3 regions of the Pseudomonas sp. CAM1A genome follow, and region 1 is predicted to be linked to each of the others. Evidence: riboswitches for the same ligand, from Rfam matches in the RefSeq annotation. Region 1 holds a riboswitch; each other region holds the start of a gene.

The links. Region 1 has a riboswitch for cobalamin ahead of cobW (cobalamin biosynthesis protein CobW). Riboswitches for the same ligand answer to the same signal wherever they lie in the genome.
Region 2: linked by a shared signal. The riboswitch ahead of cobO (cob(I)yrinic acid a,c-diamide adenosyltransferase) and the one ahead of cobW (cobalamin biosynthesis protein CobW) in region 1 are both predicted to bind cobalamin.
Region 3: linked by a shared signal. The riboswitch ahead of ABZO33_RS21780 (TonB-dependent receptor plug domain-containing protein) and the one ahead of cobW (cobalamin biosynthesis protein CobW) in region 1 are both predicted to bind cobalamin.

Annotation. Positions count from the first base shown of each region.
Region 1 is NZ_JBFNXP010000013.1:19,654-21,912, reverse strand. It holds gene ABZO33_RS23320 (CbtB domain-containing protein) at 1-135, opposite strand, end outside; cobalamin riboswitch at 235-460, opposite strand; cobalamin riboswitch at 521-718, shown strand; gene cobW (cobalamin biosynthesis protein CobW) at 819-1,886, shown strand; gene cobN (cobaltochelatase subunit CobN) at 1,890-2,259, shown strand, end outside.
Region 2 is NZ_JBFNXP010000005.1:196,852-199,110, forward strand. It holds gene ABZO33_RS15190 (cobyrinate a,c-diamide synthase) at 1-773, opposite strand, end outside; gene cobO (cob(I)yrinic acid a,c-diamide adenosyltransferase) at 770-1,381, opposite strand; cobalamin riboswitch at 1,490-1,708, opposite strand; gene ABZO33_RS15200 (hypothetical protein) at 1,857-2,259, shown strand, end outside.
Region 3 is NZ_JBFNXP010000010.1:184,093-186,351, reverse strand. It holds gene ABZO33_RS21790 (TonB-dependent receptor) at 1-156, opposite strand, end outside; gene ABZO33_RS21785 (DUF2946 family protein) at 228-617, opposite strand; cobalamin riboswitch at 760-964, shown strand; gene ABZO33_RS21780 (TonB-dependent receptor plug domain-containing protein) at 1,054-2,259, shown strand, end outside.

The DNA of each region.
Region 1 (2,259 bases):
CACCGCCTCGATGTGCGAGAAACCGGCGAAGTACACCAGGCACAGGCCCAGCAGGCTGGCGCCGACCGCGACGATCAGGCGCTGGCTGAGGCTCACGGGGGTGGCGATACTGGGTTTGGCGTGGGTGATGGGCATGACGCGTTCCTCTGCTGCTTTTGTTGTGGCAACGGGCAGGCGCGACGCCCCCGGGCACGGTTGGCCCAGGTGATACGACAGCGCCCGCCCACCGCGGGGTGTTCTGCAAGCATGTCAGGCCGGTCTCCGGGCTGGCGAGGTGGAGCTGGGCTCCATTGATCAAACGCCACCTTCCCATGCCGCACGATGGGCACAGTGGTCTGGACGCTTCTCTCGCTTACCGTTGCGGGGGCAGCACCGGCCTTGTCGGCCCTCTGCAAGGAGGCGCGACGCACCGGTTTCCCGTTTCACCCCCGTTGGGGGCACCTGAACGCAATGCGCTAGCAAATCACGGGGCCGGGCCTGCGTCAATCGCCGCGGCGGTTGACCGCCAGGCAGGCACTGCGTAGCCTTGCCGGTTCGAGGTTCCCGGGCGTTGTCCCGGGCTAAGACGGGAACGCGGTACAAGCCGCGGCTGCCCCCGCAACTGTAGGCACTGAAGGGTTCGGCACAGCCACTGCGCACGCGCGGGAAGGCGCCATCCCACCGGCTTTGATGGCCGGCGGTGCAAGCCAGGAGACCTGCCTCGCAACGTTTTCGACTTTCAACCGGGCGGGGTGATCCGGTGGCGAAACAGCCAGGCCGACACGGGCCGTGGCTGTCGTCCTGCATGCCCGCGCCATTGCTGCCAAGGGCATCGCGACATGAAAACACTGGCCAAGCTTCCCGTCACCATCGTTACCGGCTTCCTCGGCTCGGGCAAGACCACCTTGCTGCGCCACATGCTCGACAACGCCCAGGGCCGCCGCATCGCGGTGATCGTCAACGAGTTCGGCGAGCTGGGCATCGATGGCGAGATCCTCAAGCAGTGCAGCATCGGCTGCTCCGAGGAAGAGGCCAACGGCCGCGTCTACGAGTTGGCCAACGGCTGCCTGTGCTGCACCGTGCAGGAGGAGTTCTTCCCGGTAATGCGCGAGCTGGTGGCGCGCCGCGGCGATCTTGACCATATCCTTATTGAAACCAGCGGCCTGGCCCTGCCCAAACCGCTGGTGCAGGCCTTCCAGTGGCCGGAGATCCGCAACGCCTGCACGGTCGATGCGGTGATCACCGTGGTCGACAGCCCGGCCGTGGCCGCCGGCACCTTTGCCGCCTACCCGGACCAGGTCGATGCCCAGCGCAAGCTTGATCCCAACCTCGATCATGAGTCGCCGCTGCACGAACTGTTCGCCGACCAGCTGGCCAGCGCCGACCTGGTGGTACTGAACAAGGCCGACCTGATCGATGCCGAGGGCCTGACCAAGGTCCGTGCCGAAGTCGCCGAGGAGCTGCCGCCGGCGGTCAAGGTGATCGAGGCCAGCAGTGGTCGCCTGCCGCTGGAGGTGCTGCTGGGTGTGGGCGCCGAGTCCGAGGCGCACATCGACGGCCGCCGCACCCATCACGACTCGCATCACGACGGCGATGACCATGACGACCATGACCACGACGCCTTCGATTCGATCTCCATCGACCTGCCCGAGGCCGACGAAAGCCTGCTGCTCGATGCCTTGACGCAACTGGTCACCGAGTTCGGCATCCTGCGCGCCAAGGGCTTCGCCGCCATTCCCGGCAAGCCGATGCGCCTGCTGATCCAGGGTGTGGGTACCCGCTTCGACAAGCATTTCGACCGTGCATGGCGCAGCGAGGAGCCACGGATCACGCGCCTGGTGCTGATCGGCCAGGACCTGGACGCGGCCCAGCTGGAAGCGCGCCTGCGCCAGGCCCTGGGCGCCTGACCCATGCACCTGCTGCGGACCCAGCCCGGCGGCTTTGTGCCGGACGACAGCATCGCCGACCTCGGCCAGACCCCCGCCGAACTGGTGATCCTCTGCAGCGGTGACTCACACCTGGCGCTGCTTGCCGAAACCGCCGAGCAGTTGCCGGCGGATTTCCCCAGCGTGCGCCTGGCCAACCCGATGCAGGTGCAGAACCACGCCTCGGTCGACCTGTATGTCGACCAGGTGCTGCGCCATGCCAAGGTGATCCTGGTGTCGCTGCATGGCGGCGTCGGTTACTGGCGCTACGGTGTCGAACAACTGGTCGAGTTGGCGGCCCGGGGCGTGCAGCTGATCCTGGTGCCCGGCGACGACCGCCCCGACCCGGAGCTGA
Region 2 (2,259 bases), on a different contig from region 1:
TCCAGGTTGGCCCCATAGGTAAAGGCGAAGGCTTCATCGCGGGCCACGCCGATGCGCACGCCGGCCAGCGGCGTGGTCACGCTCACCGGCTCGGGCCGTGCAAAACTGACCAGTGGCGGCAATGCGGCATCGCAGCTGGCAGCCAGCGCTTCGGCCGCGGCATCCAGGCGCGCATCCAGGTCGTTCAGTTCACTGGCCTGGACCAGGCCGAGGTGACGGCTGGGCAGCTCGATGCCACGCTCGCGGGACAACCCGCCATACCAGCGCAGGCCTTCGGTGAGGCTGCCTTCGAGCAACTGTGCGTGGCGCAGGCTGCCAACCCGGTTGGCCAGCACCCCGGCGAACGGCAGGTCGGGCTGATAACGCGCCAGGCCCAGGGCCAGGGCGCCGAAGGTCTGGGCCATGGCCGTGCCATCGATCACCGCCAGCACCGGCACGCCGAAATGGCGGGCCAGATCGGCGCTCGACGGCGTGCCGTCGAACAGCCCCATCACCCCTTCGATCAGGATCAGGTCGGCCTCGCCCGCCGCCTCCCACAACAGGCGACGACTCTCTTCGGCACCGATCATCCACAGGTCAAGCTGGTAGACCGGCGCGCCGCTGGCGCGTTCGAGGATCATCGGGTCGAGAAAGTCAGGCCCGCACTTGAACACCCGCACCTTGCGCCCACGGTTGCGGTGCAGGCGGGCCAGGGCGGCGGTGACCGTGGTCTTGCCCTGGCCCGAGGCCGGGGCCGCGATCAGCACGGCGGGACACTGGCGCGAATCACTCACAATTCGACGCCCTTCTGCGCGCGGATACCGGCCTGGAAGGCGTGCTTGAGCATGCCCATCTCGGTGACGGTGTCGGCCAGTTCGATCATTTCCGGTTTTGCCGCTCGCCCGGTGACGATCACATGCTGCATCGGCGGACGAGCCTGGATGTCCGAGAGCACCTGGTCGAGGTCCAGGTAGCCGTGCTTGAGCGCGATGTTCAGCTCATCGAGCACGACGAACTGGATCGACGGATCCTGCAGCAACTGGCGTGATACCGCCCACGCGGCCTCGGCGGCGGCGATGTCGCGCTGACGGTCCTGGGTCTCCCAGGTGAAGCCCTCGCCCATCACGTGATAGCGCACCTGCTCGGGGAAACGACGGAAGAACAGCTCTTCGCCGGTGCTGTTGCGGCCCTTGATGAACTGCACCACGCCGCATTGCATGCCATGGCCCAGGGCGCGGGCGAGCATACCGAAGGCCGAACTGCTCTTGCCCTTGCCATTGCCAGTCAGTACCAGCAGCAGGCCGCATTCGTTGGGGGAATTGGCGATGCGCTCATCGATGATCGCCTTCTTGCGCAGCATGCGCGCCAGGTGACGTTCGTCGCGTTCGGTGGATTCGCTCATCAGGGGTCTCCGCAGACTGTCGCGGCGGCGACAGATAAAAGGCAGGCAGACGAGGAGCGCGCAGGAGGCGTGGCAACGGCCACATCGCACCGCGCATCACCCTCCGTGATGCCGTTGGCAGTGACAGGCCGGTCTCCGGGCTCGTGAGCGGGACATCCCCGGACGACGCGCCTTCCCGGATACCTGTACCCAGTGGCCCTGCGCCGTCTTCGACTCACCTACCGTTGCGGGGGCAGCGCCGGACTCGCGCCTGCTGGCGCCCACCGGCTTCCCAGTTTCACCCTGCCGAACCGCGGTTCGCCGGGCACCTGAAACACGCCGCGAAGGTTAGAGGGTTGCACCGGGAGCGTCAATCGAACGAGGGCCGATCTGGCCTGGATCAATGGCCGATCCGCCAGCTTGTGCCACACTCAAAGCAGTGATATCACATAGCCACTATCTGACTGACCTCGATCACAATGACAAGGAGCGCAGCATGCAAGGCCTGATCATCAACAACCCGAGCCTGGAGTTCCTGCGTCCCGCCCTGGAACGCTGGGTCGACTGCATCGACCGCTTCAACCAGTTTCAAGGTGACAACGAAGCGCCCTACTGGCACGGCGCCGCAGCCAACACCGGGATGCTCGCGGCTGCGGCCTGGCAGGCTGAGCTGGTTGCGCTGGAGCAGTACACCAGTAAAAAACAGCGCGACGAAGGCGAGCGCGAGGCCCGTGGCGACCTGGCCATCAGCAGCGCAGAGGAGTCGATCCACCTGCATACCCGTCAGCGCTGGCCGCGTATCGCCCGCCTCGACCTGGCGCCGACCCTGCAGGAAGCCGCCAGCCAGGCCAAGGCGATCGCCTACGCCAGCCAGCTCAAAGCCGGGGCGCTGTTCGTCA
Region 3 (2,259 bases), on a different contig from region 1:
GCTTTCGATGGGCCGGTCGAGGTCGAGGCTGGTCGCCTCCTTGGGTTGCTCGGCCGTGGCCGTGACGTTGCTGGCGGGCAGGGTGAGGGTGTCATCCTGCGCCCAGGCGCAGGTTGCGCTGCCAACGAGCAGCGCCAGAGTGGTCATGCGGAACATGCAAGGCTTCCTGGCTGAAATCGGTGAGCGCACGCCCGCTGCCGATCAGGCAGCACGAGGGCGTGGCGATGTCAGAGCGAGAGAAGCGAAGCGGGGGAGGCGCGGGGATTGACCAGTGGCCAGCGCTGCTTGGGCAGGCGCGGCGCGGGTTGTCTGGGTAAGGGTTTGCTCGACTCCCCGGCGAGCAGGGCCAGCAAGCCGAAGAACACCGCCAGCAGGATGGCGCTGAACAGGCTGGCGATCACGCAGTCGCCGCTCGCGGGCAGCACCGGGTCGGTGATGTCCTGGTCGCCCTTGAACACGCCGCTGCTGTCGGCCGCGCACCAGGCGGCGTCGTCCAGGCCGGCCAGGCGCAGCCCGGCCATCTGCCCATGGCCCATGGCGCACAGCAACGAGCCGAACAGGATGCTGAAATACAGCACCCAGGCGACTTGCGATCGTGTGTGGCGGGCCAGCTTCATCGGCAAAGCTCGAAGGGAATGGGAATAGTTTAGGCGTGCGGATTCTACAACTTTTGACACATCTGCCTAGAGTGAACGGCCGATAAAAAACATTCGAAACGATTCACCCGCCTCGCTTGACGCCCATTGGCCCCAGGTGTTCAGATGCCGACCGATTTCAGGTGCCCCATGCCGCCGCGTATGGGGTGAAACGGGAAACCGGTACGCGCTTCGCGCCAGTCCGGTGCTGCCCCCGCAACGGTATGCAAGTGATGCCTTCGACAGACCACTGTGGCCCGCGGGTCATGGGAAGGTGAAGGCATCTTGTCTTGCGAGCCCGGAGACCGGCCTGGAATGTTGTAGGCAAACTCCTGCGGTGGGCGGGCATGGGCCGGTATTGGCGTGTGCGCGATCCGTGCTCCTGCGTGCTTCTGCGAAAGTCACTTTCGAGAAGAGCATGATTGCTGTGATTCACTCCCAACGTTGTTTCCCCACGGCCCGGACCCTGTTCCTGGGCTGTCTGGCCAGTCCCCTGGCACTGGCCGAAAACACCCCCCTGATCCTCGACCAGCAGATCGTTGCCGCGCCGTCGGTAGAGTCGACCACGGTCGCCGCCATGGCCCAGTACGGCAGCAAGGTCGAGATCGTCAGCCGCGAGCAGATCGAGCGCGCCGGCCCCGGCGCCGACATCACCCGGGTGATGCAGATGTTCATCCCCGGCTTCTACGTCGCGCCGAAGAACGGACCGTTCGACTACGGCAGCTACTCGCTGCTCGGCGGGCGCAACGACGACACATTGATCCTGCTCGACGGTGTACGCCTGAACAACCGCCTGTACGGCGGCCTGTACCTGGACACCCTGCCGGCCAACGCGGTGGAGCGCATCGAGGTGCTCAAGGGCGGCCAGAGCCTGTTGTTTGGCACCCAGGCCGTGGCGGGGGTGATCAACATCGTCACCCGTAGCCCGCAACGCCGTCAGGCTTCAGGTGAGGTCAACCTGGGCCTGGACAGCTTCGCCGGCAGCAGCAAGGACGCCCGCGTCGAGCGAATCTTCAGCAATGGCTTCGGCGACCTGGGCCTGCTGACCTATGTCAGCCACAACGTCTCCGACGGTTACCAGCCGTTTCGCAACCGCGACTACAGCGGCAACGTCAGCGACAAGAAACGCGGCTACGAGGTGACCACCTTCGGCGGCAAGGCGATCCAGGCCTTTGGCGACGATGCGCGGCTGGAGCTGTTCTACCAGTACACCGACGCCAACCTCGATTTCGCCCGACCGGTGAACAATTACAAGACCACCAATGATCGCGTGCAGCAGATCGCCACGGCCACCTTCGAACAGCGCGTCAGCGAGCGCCTGAGCTACTTCGTCAAGGGCCACGTCAACGACTGGGACACCCGCTACACCCGCATCAACAACCGCGCCGACGGCAGCCGCGACGTGGTCAACCACAACGACTACTGGGGCTTCACCGATTGGGGCGTGCAGGCCGAGGGCAAGGCCGAGCTCGACGGCGGCCACGTGCTGGTGTTCGGTTCCGACAACCAGTGGTTCAAGGGCCAGGACGACGTGTTGGTGATCGATGACAACAAGGCCCAGGCCAATGCGTTGTACGCCCAACTGCGACCCAGGATCGAGGCCTTGCCCAACTGGCACCCTAGC